One region of the Microbacterium sp. UCD-TDU genome, then DNA from elsewhere that is predicted to be linked to it. Evidence: predicted binding sites of a transcription regulator. Region 1 holds the regulator's gene; the other holds the start of a gene.
The links. The regulator HrcA, encoded in region 1, represses chaperone genes, less so after heat shock. The targets are predictions, from matches to a motif close to TTNGCACTCGNNNNNNNCGAGTGCNAA.
Positions count from the first base shown of each region.

Region 2: groES (co-chaperone GroES) is a predicted target of HrcA. The motif match lies at 1,638-1,664, and genes of this name have one in related genera.

Region 1 is NZ_KB454447.1:246,366-252,341, forward strand. It holds partial or broken gene hemW (radical SAM family heme chaperone HemW) at 1-78, shown strand, start outside; gene D514_RS31515 (carboxylesterase/lipase family protein) at 92-1,510, opposite strand; gene hrcA (heat-inducible transcriptional repressor HrcA) at 1,614-2,645, shown strand; gene dnaJ (molecular chaperone DnaJ) at 2,682-3,797, shown strand; gene D514_RS31530 (16S rRNA (uracil(1498)-N(3))-methyltransferase) at 3,800-4,528, shown strand; gene D514_RS31535 (HIT domain-containing protein) at 4,596-4,946, shown strand; gene D514_RS31540 (PhoH family protein) at 5,026-5,976, shown strand, end outside.
Region 2 is NZ_AOSO01000005.1:239,594-247,992, forward strand. It holds gene D514_RS21195 (hypothetical protein) at 1-378, shown strand, start outside; gene D514_RS21200 (class I SAM-dependent methyltransferase) at 386-1,591, opposite strand; gene groES (co-chaperone GroES) at 1,750-2,046, shown strand; gene rarD (EamA family transporter RarD) at 2,228-3,157, shown strand; gene D514_RS21215 (ABC transporter substrate-binding protein) at 3,319-4,575, shown strand; gene D514_RS21220 (ABC transporter ATP-binding protein) at 4,644-5,417, opposite strand; gene D514_RS21225 (ABC transporter ATP-binding protein) at 5,414-6,382, opposite strand; gene D514_RS21230 (branched-chain amino acid ABC transporter permease) at 6,450-7,427, opposite strand; gene D514_RS21235 (branched-chain amino acid ABC transporter permease) at 7,433-8,399, opposite strand, start outside.

The DNA.
Region 1 (5,976 bases):
GCGCTCCAGGGACGCATCCGGCTGACCCTGCGCGGTCGCCTTCTCGCCGACGCCGTGGTTCGCGAACTGACCGACTGACCGGCAGCTGCCGTCAGCCGGGGAGCAGATCCATCGCGGCTGTTCGTCGCTGCGCCACGGTCGTACTGTCCGCATCGAAGAGTCGCGTCCGGCGACCCGATCCGTAGGAGGGCCAGCCGGGGTCGCCCGTGGTCACGAATGCGACCCACGCGGCGTTCATCTCGGCCGCAAGGTGACGGGGAGCGTCAGGGCCGGCCATGCGCCGGGCCTCGGCATCGTCGAGCCGGTCGAACACGAAGCCGAGTTCCAACGCGTGGGCCGCACGCAGGTCTCGGACCGGACTCGGCCAGGCGAACTCGTAGACGTGCGTCGCGTCTGGACGAGCGGCCGCCACCCGACTCAGGGGTGCCCGCAGCATCATGTCGGTGACGAGCTGCCCGAAGATCTCTCCGGTGATCGCTCCGGGGAAGGCCGAGCGGTACTCGGCGACCGCGCGCCGGCGAATCCGGGAGAGGATCCGGGCGGCTTGCATCTTGAACTCGCTGATGCCCGCGAGCACCTCGGGTGGGAACCAGAGCCGATACTCGTCGGTGTTGCTGCCGATGAGTAGAGGAGTGTCGATCTCTGCGAGCACCTCGTGCGGCGACCGGGGAAGGCTGTCGGGGTCGATCGCGAACTGGAAGCCCGGTGCTCCGCCGAGCGGCGACGACCCCGCGGCCTGCGCCCGCCGCGCGTCCAGGAGCTGCTCGGGTGCCAGCGCCGCGAAGGACTCGCGGTCCGCTCGCACCCCGAGCCGCTTCGCGAGCTGTGCGGTCACCCGTCCCGCCTTCCGCGCCGTCTGCGCCTGGAGGGGCCCGGATTCGATGATGGCCCTGCTGATCAGCTCGCGGGAGCTGTCGCGAGCGAGGAGGCCGGCGACGATCGCTCCGCCGGCCGACTCGCCCATCGCGGTGATCCGCGCCGGATCACCGCCGAACGCGCTGATCTCGCGGTGCACCCACTCCAGCGCGGCGGCGGCATCGCGCAGACCGAGGTTTCGCGGCGCGCCCTCCAGCACCGAGAAGCCCTCCGAACCCAGTCGGTAGTTGATGGAGACGAAGACGATGCCCGCTGTGGCGAAGACCGTGCCGTCGTAGAGGGGCAGCGCAGCGGTGCCTCGTTCCAGGGCGCCGCCGTGGATCCACAGCAGCACCGGCGCACCGGAAGCATCCGCCGGCGCCCACACGTTCGCGGTGAGGATGTCGTCGCCCTCGATGCGCACGGAACCCAGCAGCTCGCCGATGGCACCGGCGTAGGGAACCTGGGGAGGGGTCGGACCGAACCGCGTCGCATCTCTCACCCCTTCCCAGGCCGAGGCCGGACGCGGTGCGCGGAACCTGTTCTCCCCGAACGGTGCCTGTGCATAGGGAATGCCGAGATAGCGGACGATCCCGGCCTCCTCGGTGCCGCGGACGGTGCCGCTCGACAGGGTGGCCTGAGGCGAGGTGGTCATGAGCGTCATCCTAGGGTCGTGCGCCCGAGGTACGGAGAATCCCGAGCTGCACGGGGTAGGATTGGCACTCTGAACGTCCGAGTGCCAGCGGAAGGGAAGGGTGATGGTCACAGAGCGAGGACTCCAGGTTCTCCGCGCGATCGTGCAGGACTACGTCGAGACCCACGAGCCCGTCGGCAGCAGATCCATCGTCGACCGGCACTCCTTCGGTGTCTCCGCGGCGACGATCCGCAACGACATGGCGCTGCTCGAGGACGAAGAGCTCATCACGGCTCCGCACACCTCGTCCGGGCGCGTGCCCACCGACAAGGGCTATCGGGTGTTCGTGAATCACCTCGCCCAGCTGCGACCGCTCTCGTCGGCTCAGCGTTCGGCGATCGAGTCGTTCCTCGGGGAGCCGGCCGACCTCGACGACCTGATGGTCCGCACGGTGCGGGTGCTCACGCAGCTCACAGGACAGGTCGCGCTCGCCCAGTACCCCTCTTTCGCGCGCGCACACGTCACGCACGTCGAGCTGGTCGCGCTGGCGCCGAATCGGCTTCTCATCGTGCTGGTGACCGATGCGGGTGGTGTCTCTCAGCGCATGGCCGTCCTCCCGGAGGCGATCGACGAGGCCGATATGGGGGTGCTTCGTGCCCGACTGTCCGCGTTGATCACCGGTCAGGGCATCGGCGAGGCCTCCGACCGCCTGCAGGCGTTGCTGGCCGCAGAGGAGAAACCCCAGGATGCAGTGCTGCGCACGCTCGCCGGTGTCGTCGTGGACGAGCTCGGCGGATTCCGGCAGGAGCGTCTGGTGATGGCGGGAGCGGCGACCCTCGCGCGCCGGGAGCAGGACTTCCGCGGTAGCATCCACCCTCTCCTGGAAGCCATCGAGGAGCAGGTCACGCTGCTGCGTCTGATGAGTGAGATGGTGACGGACGAGCACGGGCTCGCCGCCAGCATCGGCACCGAGAACGCCCCGTTCGGGCTCGGTGAGGCGTCGATCGTCGCCAGCAACTACGCCGCGCCCAGTGGCACGGCACGAGTCGGCGTGATGGGGCCGACGCGCATGGACTACCCGAGCAACCTCGCCGCAGCGCGGGCCGTGGCCCGCTACCTGTCGCGGATGCTCGATGAAGACGAGGCCGGCCGCTGACGCGGTCGCCGACAGTACACACGCAGAAAGGCGATCGTGGCGGACCACTATGAGGTTCTCGGGGTGTCCCGAGACGCTTCCACCGACGAGATCAAGAAGGCGTACCGACGTCTCGCACGGCAGTTGCACCCGGATGTGAACCCGGGAGAAGACGCTGCGGAGAAGTTCAAGCTCGTCACGCACGCGTACGACGTGCTCAGCGACGACGACTCCCGCCGACGCTATGACATGGGCGGCGGAGACGGCGCTGCGGGGAACTTCGGCGGGTTCGGGGGGTTCGGCGACATCTTCGAGACGTTCTTCGGTGCCTCGCAGGGCGGCGGACGCGGTGCGCGTCCGCGTTCGCGCCGAGAGCGGGGCCAGGACGCCCTCGTCCGCGTGACGCTCGATCTCGGGGACGTCGTGTTCGGAGCGCACCGTGACATCGACGTCGACACGGCGGTGCTGTGCGAGACGTGTCAGGGTTCGTGCTGCCAGGAGGGCACCTCCCCGGTCACCTGCGACATCTGCGGCGGCTCCGGTCACGTGCAGCGTCAGGTCCGCAGCCTGCTCGGCAACGTCGTCACCTCCCAGCCCTGCGGCACCTGCGAGGGCTACGGCACGACGATCCCGTACCCCTGTGGCACCTGCGGCGGCCAGGGCCGTGTGCGTTCGCGCCGTACGGTGTCGCTCGACATCCCGGCCGGCGTCGAGACCGGGCTCCGTCTGCAGCTTCCCGGCTCCGGCGAGGTCGGCAAGGCGGGCGGACCGAACGGAGACCTCTACGTCGAGGTGACGGTCAACCCGCACGCGGCCTTCAGCCGTGACGGCGACGACCTGCTCGCGACCTTGGAGGTGTCGATGACGGATGCGATCCTCGGCACCGAGACCAAGATCCAGGGGCTCGACGGCGAGGTCGACCTCGAGATCCGCCCCGGCGTGCAGTCCGGCGACGTGCTCACGATCAAGGGCCGGGGCATCACTCCGCTTCGTGGAACGCAGCGGGGCGACCTGCGCGTCGGCGTGCAGGTGCTCACCCCCACGCGGCTGGATTCCGCGCAGCGGGCGCTCATCGAGGACTTCGCGAAGAAGGCGAAGTCGCCCGAGCCGCAGCTGGCACAGTTCCAGCAGGGACTCTTCTCCAAGCTCCGCGACCGCTTCCGCAGCCACTGATCATGGCACTGCATTTCCTCGTCGAGTCGTCGACGGATGCCGCCGTCGGCGACCTCGTGTCGTTGACCGGGGCCGAGGCGAAGCACGCAGCCGTCGTGAGACGACTTCGCATCGGCGAGGCGGTCACGGTCGGCGACGGTGCCGGGGTGTGGTTGGCCGGGACCGCCGAAGAGGTGTCTCCCGCTCGCGTCGATGTGCGCATCGCGGAGCGTGTCGAGCATCCTGCGCCCACGCCGCGGATCGTCCTGGTCCAGGCTCTGGCGAAGGGCGATCGCGACGAGCTCGCCGTGCAGGCCGCGTGTGAACTCGGCGTCGACGAGATCGTGCCCTGGCAGGCGAGCCGGAGCGTGTCGCGTTGGGAGGGACCCAAGGCGGCGAAGGGGCGCGAACGTTGGGCCACCATCGTGCGCGAGGCGGCCAAGCAGGCTCACCGCGCCTGGCTCCCCGACGTCGTCGCGCCGGTGTCGACCACGCAGCTCGCCGAGCGGGCGCGTGAGCAGCGCGTTCTGCTGCTCGATCCGACCGCGCCCGTGCGACTGTCGGAGATCGAACCGGACGGCCGTGACCTGGTGCTGGTCGTGGGGCCGGAGGGAGGGATCTCCGAGGAGGAGCTCCGCCGGTTGACGGAGGCGGGGGCGGAACGTGTGCTCCTCGGGGACACGGTGCTGCGCACCTCGACGGCGGGACCTGCCGCGATCGCCGTGCTGTCGGTCGCGCTCGGGCGATGGTGACGGTCCCGCGAGCACACGACGACCGGCTCACGGCTGCAGGGTCGCTGTGGTCAGTAGACTTGTCGGCATGACGGACACCTCGATCTTCACGCGCATTCTGAACGGGGAGATCCCTGCCGAGATCATCGGCGAGACCGACCGCCTCTTCGCTCTGCGCGACATCGCCCCGCAGGCACCGGTGCATCTGCTCGTGGTGCCGAAGTCCGCGGAGTACCGCGATGTCACCGAACTCGCTGCGGGGGATCCCGCACTGCTGGCCGAGATGATCGCCTTCGCGGGGACGCTCGCCAAGGAGCACACCGAAGACGGCGACTTCCGCCTCGTCTTCAACACCGGCGCCAACGCCGGACAGACCGTTTTCCACGTCCACGCGCATGTGCTGGCCGGCGGATTGACCGAGAAGAGCGTCGGTGCCTGAGAACCACGAACCCCGGGAGCGGAGCCTCGGCGGCCAGCCCCCGGAGGCGGTCGAGAAGATCTACGCCGACGGCGTCGCGATGGTCCAGCTGCTCGGGCCGCAGGACCGGCTTCTGCGGATGCTGGAGAAGGAGCACCGTGACGTCCAGGTGCTGGTGCGCGGCAACGAGATCACACTCAGCGGCACCGCCGATGCGGTCGCGAAGGCGAAGACACTGGTCGAAGAGCTTCTCGAGATGACCAGGGCAGGCCATGATCTGGCCCCGAGCGATGTCTCCAGCTCTGCACGAATGCTGCGGCAGGAGGGGGGCCCGCGTCCGAGTGAAGTTCTGGGCGAGGCCATCCTGACGACCCGTGGCAAGGTCATCCGTCCGAAGACCCTCGGGCAGAAGGAGTACGTCGACGCGATCGAGGAGAACACGATCGTGTTCGGCATCGGTCCCGCCGGCACCGGCAAGACCTACCTCGCGATGGCGAAGGCCGTGCAGGCGCTCCAGCGCAAAGAGGTCAACCGCATCATCCTCACGCGTCCCGCCGTCGAGGCGGGGGAGCGGCTCGGGTTCCTCCCCGGCACCCTGACCGACAAGATCGATCCGTACCTGCGCCCGCTGTACGACGCGCTCAACGAGATGATGGACCCCGAGATCGTCCCGCGCCTCATGGCGACCGGCACGATCGAGGTGGCGCCCCTCGCCTACATGCGCGGCCGTACCCTCAACGACTCCTTCGTCGTGCTCGACGAGGCGCAGAACACCACCCCCGAGCAGATGAAGATGTTCCTGACCCGTCTCGGCTTCGGCACGCGGATGGTCGTCACCGGTGACATCACGCAGGTCGACCTTCCGCAGGGATCTTCGGGACTCCGCCTGGTGACCCGCGTGCTCGACGGCATCGACGACATCCACTTCTCCCGGCTCACGAGCGATGACGTCGTGCGGCATTCGCTGGTCGGACGCATCGTCGACGCGTACAGCGAATACGACGAGAAGCGCACCGCGCAGCGGTTCGAGCGCGAACAGGCGGCCGAGTTC
Region 2 (8,399 bases), on a different contig from region 1:
GAACTGGCCGACGACGGTTTCGCCTTCTCCCTCACGATCGTCGGATCATTCCGGACGCAGCCGGTATGGGTCGGCGACCGCGTGTCGGAGCAGGGCGAGGTCGAGAAGTGCCTCATCGTCGACGCCGGTGATCTGACGACGTGCGAGTCTCCCAGCGATGCGGGGGAGTCGGGGATCGAAGCGCGGATCGACGGCGTCGGTGGCGCGGAGGTCGGCTCGACGGTGGTCGAGGCGCGATTCACGAGGTGGCAGACGCCGTATCTGGTCATCCGCGAGGCGCCAGCCTCCTCAGGAGTGCCGCAGGAGACCGTACGGGTCGAAGCGCCTCCGGGTGACCCGATCGTGGTCGAGCCGCCGGGCCGCGACCCCGACGGCTGAGCGGATCTCAGCCCGCCGCGGGTACCCGGTCGGCGAGGATCGCGCGACGCTGATCGCCGATACGGGCGAGGATCAGCGTCGCCTCCTGGTCGCCGCGCAGCGTCAGCTTCTTGCGGAAGGCCGCGGGATCGACGTCGACGCCGCGCTTCTTGATCTCCAGGCGTCCGATGCCGTGCGCCTTGAGAGCGGCGCTGATCGCTTTCGGGTTCGCCGGCAGGGTCTCCCGCACGCGGAAGGACTGCACGAACGGGCTCGTCAGCGCGGCATCCGAGGTCAGGTAGGCGATGTGCTCGTCGAGCATCCCCGCGTCGAGACTTCGAGCGACCTCGCCGATCAGACGCGCACGGATCACGGCGCCATCTGGTTCGTGCAGGAAGGCGCCGAGCTCGCGCACCGGCTCGTCGGCGGCGTCCGCCGGGGCGGTGAGCTCGTGCGAGCGCTCGTCGCGGATCACCAGGGCCGCGCGGCGGACCCCTTCTCGGGTGAGCGCGCCGCTCCAGACGACGAGTTCGACGACGCTGCCGTCGGCGCTCACCCACTGCGCTTCGGCGTCGGCCGGCAGCGCGTCGCGGTCGTGCGCGGGTCCGAGTTTGATGCCGGTCGGATGGCTCGCTGCCACATCGAACGCCCAGTCCAGCGAGGGGGAGTAGTCGTCGGCGGAGACTCGTCGTGTCTCGCTGTGCCCCGAGGTGCGTCGGGCCGGATCCATCCAGATCGCACTTCCCGCTTCCACCGACGAGAGGGCGTCTTCCGCCGTGAGGTGGCCCACCGCGGCGCTGTCGCCGAAGGGCGCCAGGTTGTAGGCGGCGATGGCCGAGGTGACCTCATCGGCGTCGACGGCGTGCACGTCGAGCGCCGCTCCGGCAAAGGCGAGCGCGTCGCCGCCGATGCCGCAGCCGAGGTCGGCGACGCGGGTGAATCCGGCGTGCCGGATCCGCTGCGCGTGACGGGCTGCGACCCCGAGTCTCGTCGCCTGCTCGAGCCCGGCGCGGGTGAACAGCATGCGTGCGGCGAAGGGCCCGAACTTCGCTGCGGCCCTGGATCGCAGGTGCGCCTGTCCGACGACGGCGGAGACGAGCTCGGGGGAGTGGCCGGCCGCGCGCAGCCGCGAGACGGTGCGGGCCACGTCGGCGGTCGATTCGATGGGCCCGACCGCGTCGAGCAGCTCGAGACCGTCGGGGGTCAGCAGGGCGCGCAGCTCGGACATCTCCACGTGCTCAGCCTAATTGCCCGTCCGGCGGGACTGCCCGCGCCGCACGCTGGCACTCGCATTGCGTGAGTGCCAGCCGAGCGCCTAGACTGGATTAGCACTCTCGGGTTGAGAGTGCGAACAAGTCTTTCGTGTCAGCGTCAAGAAAGAAGAGGTAGACCGTGTCGGTTTCCATCAAGCCGCTCGAGGACCGCATCGTCATCAAGCAGGTCGAGGCCGAGCAGACCACCGCGAGTGGCCTGGTCATCCCCGACACCGCCAAGGAGAAGCCCCAGGAGGGCGAGGTCGTGGCGGTCGGCCCCGGCCGCATCGACGACAACGGCAACCGTGTTCCGCTCGACGTCGCCGTCGGCGACCGTGTGCTCTACAGCAAGTACGGCGGCACCGAGGTGAAGTTCGGCGCAGACGAGTTCCTCGTCCTGTCGGCTCGCGACGTCCTGGCGGTCGTCGTCCGCTGATCTGCGGAATCTGATTCGCACCCCTCGTGCAGGGGTGAGGTCAACGTCCTCGAAGGGGCCCGGATGCGCTTCGCATCCGGGCCCCTTCTGCGTCCGCCACCGGGCATCGGTTTCCTGCCGAACTCTGCCCCAGCGGCCGGCGGCCGAGGGCACGATGCCGCCGCGGGCGTAGGGTTGTGCGGTGCCCCCAGAGACGACTCGTGCCACGCAGACCGCCGGAGTGGCCTATGCCGGTGCCGCGTACCTCCTCTGGGGAGTGCTTCCGCTCTACTTCCTGCTCCTCGTTCCGACGGGGCCGTGGGAGGTCGTGGCCTGGCGCGTGCTGCTGTCGTTCGTGTTCTGCCTCCTGCTGCTCACGTTCACGCGCGGCTGGGCGGCATTCGGCGTCATCCTCCGACAGCCGAAGCTGCTGGGGTGGACGGCCCTGGCCGGTCTTCTGATCTACGTCAACTGGCAGGTGTTCCTGATCGGAACCCTCAGCGAGAACGTCGTCGAGACGAGCCTGGGCTACTTCATCAATCCGATCACGACCGTGCTGCTGGGCGTCTTCGTGCTGAAGGAGCGCATCCGCAGGTTGCAGTGGGCCGCGATCGCGATCGCGGCGATCGCGGTCGTCGTCATCGTCGTCGCCTACGGCGATTTCCCCTGGATCGCCCTGTCGTTGACGGCGTCCTTCGGGGTCTACGGGCTCATCAAGAAGAAGATCGGTCCCGCCGTCGATGCGGTCAGCGGTCTGACGCTGGAGTCCTTCTGGCTCATCCCGATCGCCGTGGTGCAGCTGATCGTCGTCGCCCAGACGACGGGGATCACGATGGGGGCGAACGGGTGGCCGCACGCGCTGCTGCTGGCATTCGCCGGCGTCGCCACAGCGGTGCCCCTGCTGCTCTTCGCCGCAGGAACCCGACGCATCCACCTCACCGTGATCGGAATGATCCAGTTCATCACCCCCGTGATGCAGTTCCTCATCGGCGTCGTCGTCCTGCACGAGCCGATGCCCCCGGAGCGTTGGGCGGGCTTCATCATCGTGTGGATCGCGATCGGGGTGTTCGTCGTCGACCTGCTGCTCGCCGCGCGTCGGGGGCGCAGGATTCCGCGTGTCGAAGCGGCCTGAGCCCGAGGGTCATCCGTCGGGGAACCCGGTGTCGGATCGTTAACGCACCGAGATACTTGCGACCCCTGCGCGCAGGACTCACGGCCTAGTGTTAGAGCACCCGATTGTGGCCCGAATCCAGGTTCGGTCGCAATCCACGTTCAGTTACGCAAGGGAGCATCATGAACGCATTGAAGGGCTCGCGCACAGCGAAGGTCTTCGCCGGGATCGCACTGATCAGTGCATCCGCCATCGTCATCGCCGGCTGCAGCAGTACTCCGAGCTCGGAGAGCGGCGGCAGCGACAAGCCCGCAGCCGATCTGACGCTCAAGCTCGGATCGCTGCTTCCGCAGACGGGGTCGCTGGCATTCCTCGGCCCGCCCATGGAATCCGGCGTCGGACTCGCGGTCCAGGAGGTCAACGACGCCGCTGCCGGTGTCACGATCGACCTGACGGCCGAGGACGAGGGCGACACCGACACCAAGGCCTACGAGACCTCGATCACCAAGCTGCAGGGCGCCGGCGTCTCCGCCATCGTCGGAGCCGCCGCATCGGGCGTCTCCAAGCTCATCCTCGACGGGAACGTGAGCGCGGGGATCCTTCAGATCTCGGCGTCGAACACGTCTCCCGACTTCACCACGTGGGATGACAACGGCCTGTACTTCCGCACCGCCCCCAGCGACCTGCTGCAGGGAGAGGTGCTCGGCAACCTGATCGCCGAGGACGGCGCCAAGACCCTCGGCATCATCTACCAGAACGACGCCTACGGCACCGGCCTGAACGACGCCATCACGACGACGTTCGAGGGCACCGGCGGCGAGGTCGTCGAGTCGGTCTCGTTCAACGTCGGCGACGCGCAGTTCGACGCTCAGGTCGAGTCGATCAAGGCTCAGAACCCCGACGCTGTCGCGATCGTGTCGTTCGACCAGTTCAAGACCATCGCGCCGCTGCTGGTGAACGCCGGAATCTCGGCCGACAAGTTCTACATGGTCGACGGCAACCTGTCCGACTACGGCTCGGAGATCCCGGTCTCGCTCGAGGGCGCGCAGGGAACCAAGGCCGGTCCTGCTCTCGCGGACGACTTCACCACCCGTCTCCAGGACTACTGGACCGGCGAAGGCAACCCCGAGGTCAAGGACTTCACCTACGCGGCAGAGGCGTACGACGCCGTCATCCTCGTGGCTCTGGCCTCGCTCGCGGCCGGCTCCACCGAGGGCGCGGACATCGCGGCCAAGATGCAGGAGGTCTCGGGCGGTTCGGGCGACGGCAAGAAGTGCACCAGCTTCGCCGAGTGCGCCAAGATCATCAACGACGGCGGCGTGGCCGACTACGACGGCTACTCCGGCGACATCACGTTCGATGAGGCCGGCGACCCCCAGGGTGCCTCGATCGGTATCTACAAGTACGGTGCCGACAACATGATCACCCGCACCAACTGATCACACGATCACATGACGAAGGCCCCGGATCCGATCCGGGGCCTTTGTCGTGGTGTCGAGTCGGTGGCTCAGGCCGCGTCGGTGCCGAGGGTTCCGAGGTAGAGACCGATCACCTTCGGGTCGTTGAGCAGATCACGGCCGGTGCCCTCGTGGGCGTCCCTGCCCTGATCGAGCACGTACCCGCGGTCGCAGATCTGCAGGCAGCGTCGGGCGTTCTGCTCGACCATGATCGTCGTGACGCCGGCCTTGTTGATGTCGGACACCCGGATGAACGCGTCGTCCTGCCGCACGGGGGAGAGCCCGGCCGACGGCTCGTCGAGGAGCAGCACCGACGGATCCATCATGAGCGCGCGCGACATGGCGACCATCTGCCGCTCACCGCCGGAGAGGGATCCGGCGCGCTGCTTGAGGCGCTTGCCCAGCTCGGCGAAGATGCCGGTGACGAACTCGAGCCGTTCCGTGTAGATCTTGGGGTTCTGGTAGAGCCCCATCTGCAGGTTCTCCTCGATCGACAGCGACGGGAAGACGTTGTTCGTCTGCGGCACGAAAGCGACCCCGCGTCGGACCAGCTTGTCGGCCTTCAGACCGACGATGCTCTCGCCCTTGACCGTGATGTCGCCGCTGCGCACGTTCACGAGCCCGAAGATCGCCTTCAGCAGGGTCGACTTGCCGGCGCCGTTCGGGCCGATGATCCCGATCAGCTCGCCCTGGCGGGCGACGAGGTTCGCGCCGTTGAGGATGTTCACCCCGGGGAGATAACCGGCGTGGACGTCGGTCAACTCGACCACGACGTCGTCCTGAGGCGCGCTCTGCGGTGCGTTCGTCGGCGATTCCGCGCTCATGCGGTGCCCTTCCCCTCTGTGTCGGAGGCGGGATCGCTCGCTTCGAGCTCGGCCTCCGCCTCTGCTTCGATCTTCTCGCGGAGTCGGATCGCGGCGGCGTCCTCGAGCACCGGGATGCGTCCGGTGACCGCGCCCAGGTCGAGATCCTGGTGCGCACCGAGGTAGGCATCCACGACCGCGGGGTTCTCCATGACCTCGTCGGGTGGTCCCTCCGCGACGACGCGTCCCTCGGCCATGACGACCACCCAGTCCGCGATGTGGCGGACCATGTGCATGTCATGCTCGACGAACAGCACCGTCATCCCCTGCTCCTTCAGATCGAGGATGTGGTCGAGGAGCGACTGCGTGAGAGCGGGGTTGACGCCGGCCATGGGCTCGTCGAGCATCACCAGCGTCGGGTCGCTCATCAGCGCCCTGGCCATCTCGAGGAGCTTGCGCTGGCCTCCAGAGAGCGACGCCGCGAAGTCCTTCTCCTTGGCATCGAGCTTGAAGCGCGCGAGCAGTTCGCGCGCCTTGCCTTCGATCTCGGTGTCCTGCGCTCGCCAGAGGAAGGGGAACAGGCTCGACCAGAAGCCCTCCCCGCGCTGATGCGGTGCTCCGAGCTTCATGTTCTCGAGGACCGTGAGCAGCGAGAGCGACTTGGTCAGCTGGAACGTGCGGACCTGTCCCATCCTCGCCACCTTGAACGACGGCACTCCCGAGAGGCTCGTTCCGTCGAAGGACCAGGTACCGCTGTTGGGCTTGTCGAAGCCGCAGAGCAGGTTGAACAGCGTGGTCTTGCCTGCTCCGTTCGGGCCGATCAGCGCGGTGATCGCTCCTCGCGGGACTTCGAGGTGGTCGACGTCGACGGCGGTCAGACCGCCGAAGCGACGCTGGACCGCATCGACGACGAGGATCGGATCGACCTTGGCGACCCCCGGCTTCACCTCGCCCTTGGTCAGACCGGTCGTCTTCGGGCGGCGGATGCTCCCTGTGGCGGGCGCGGCGTTAGCCGTGCCCTCGACAGAGCCGGGGACCTGTTCCGGGGTCAGTTCATTTGACAAAGGTCATCTCCCTCTTGTCTCCGAGGATGCCCTGCGGGCGGAAGATCACGAGCAGCATCAGAGCGATGCCGACGAAGACGAAGACGAGCGTCGATGCCTGGCTGTCGGACATCGGCAGCAGGCCTGCTTTCGCCATGGAGGGCAGGAGGTTGGCCATGAAGGCGAACACCACCCAGAACAGCACGGCGCCCAGCGTCGGTCCGAACACCGTGGCCGCACCGCCCAGAAGGAGGATGGTCCACAGGAAGAACGTCAGCGACGTCGAGTAGCTGCCGGGGACGACGGCGGAGGGGAGGACGAAGATGATCCCGCCCGCGGCCCCGATCACGCCACCCACCACGAGCGCCTGCATCTTGTAGGCGAAGACGTTCTTGCCGAGCGAGCGCACGGCGTCCTCGTCTTCACGGATGCCCTTGAGGACGCGACCCCAGGGGCTGCGCATCAGCGCCCACACCAAGAGGATGGCCGCGGCGAGCACGATCACGCCGAAGACCCGGTTCCAGAGGTCGTTGGCGCTGTACGTCCAGGGTCCGAACCCGTAGGTTCCGGGGGGAATGGGGTTCGCGTCGCGGAACCCGCCGTTGTACTGGGCCAGGCCGTCGGCGCTGTTGGTCCATTCGTCGAACAGCTGCGTCGTGAACAGCAGGCGCACGATCTCACCGGCGGCGATCGTCGCGATCGCCAGGTAGTCGGCGCGAAGTCGCAGCGTCGGGATGCCGAGCAGGACGGCGAAGAGTGCGCCGCCGAGCAGACCGATGAGCATGCCGATCCACCAGGGCAGACCGAAGCTCAGCACCGAGATGGCGTAGCCGTAGCCGCCGATGGCCATGAAGGCGGCCATGCCGAAGTTGAGCAGTCCCGCGTATCCGAAGTGCACGGCCAGGCCGGTCGCCGCGAGGGCGTAGGCGATGGTGACAGGGCTGAACAGGTAGACGGCCGTGTTCGAGAAGATGCTTCCGAAGTCCATGGCGATCAGCCCAACCTTTCCCTGCGTCCGAGCAGCCCTTGCGGTCTCACGAGGAGGATGACGATGAGCACCACGAGGGCGCTCGCATACTTCAGGTCGGACGGGATCCACAGGGTGGAGACCTCGACCGCCATCCCGACGATGAGGGAGCCCACCAGAGCACCGAATGCGGTGCCGAGGCCGCCGAGCGTGATGGCCGCGAAGATCAGCAGCAGCATCTGCATGCCCATGTCCCACTTCACGCCGGGACGGAAGTAGGCCCAGAGGATGCCGGAGATGGCAGCCAGGGTGCCGGAGAGGATCCAGACGTAGCGGATGACCTTGTCCACATCGATCCCGGAGGCGGCGGCGAGCTGCGGGTTGTCGGAGATCGCGCGCGTCGCCTTGCCGATGCGGGTGCGCGTCAGGAAGAAGGCCACGGCCAGGATCACCACGATGCTCACCCCCATCGCGATCATGTCGATGTAGGACAGCGAGATCGGCCCGAACTGGATCGGTGTGGGGCTGGCGCCGGGGAGCTGGTAGGTGCCGCCGCCGATCATGAACTGGAAGGCGTAGCGCAGCGCCAGCGAGAGTCCGATGCTGACGATCATCAGCTGCACGACGCCGAGACCGCGTCGTCGCAGGGGACGCCAGATGCCGGCATCCAACGCCCACCCGAACAGGCCGCCGCCGATGACGGCTGCGGCGACGCCGAGCCACAACGGGAGGTGCCAGAACGTGGTCGTGACGAGGGCGACGAGGCCGCCCCAGGTCACCATCTCGGCGTGCGCGAAGTTCGACAGCCGCGTGGTGCCGTAGATGAGAGCGGCACCCATCGAGGCCAGTGCCAGCAGCAGGCCGAAGTTCAGGCCGCCGACCAGTCGCGAGAGCAGCTGATCGATGAACGAGACGGTGATCCGCTGGCCCTCACCGAGGAACAGATTCATGATCTTGGTCCCCGTGAGACCGAACTCGACCTCGAAGGAGGCG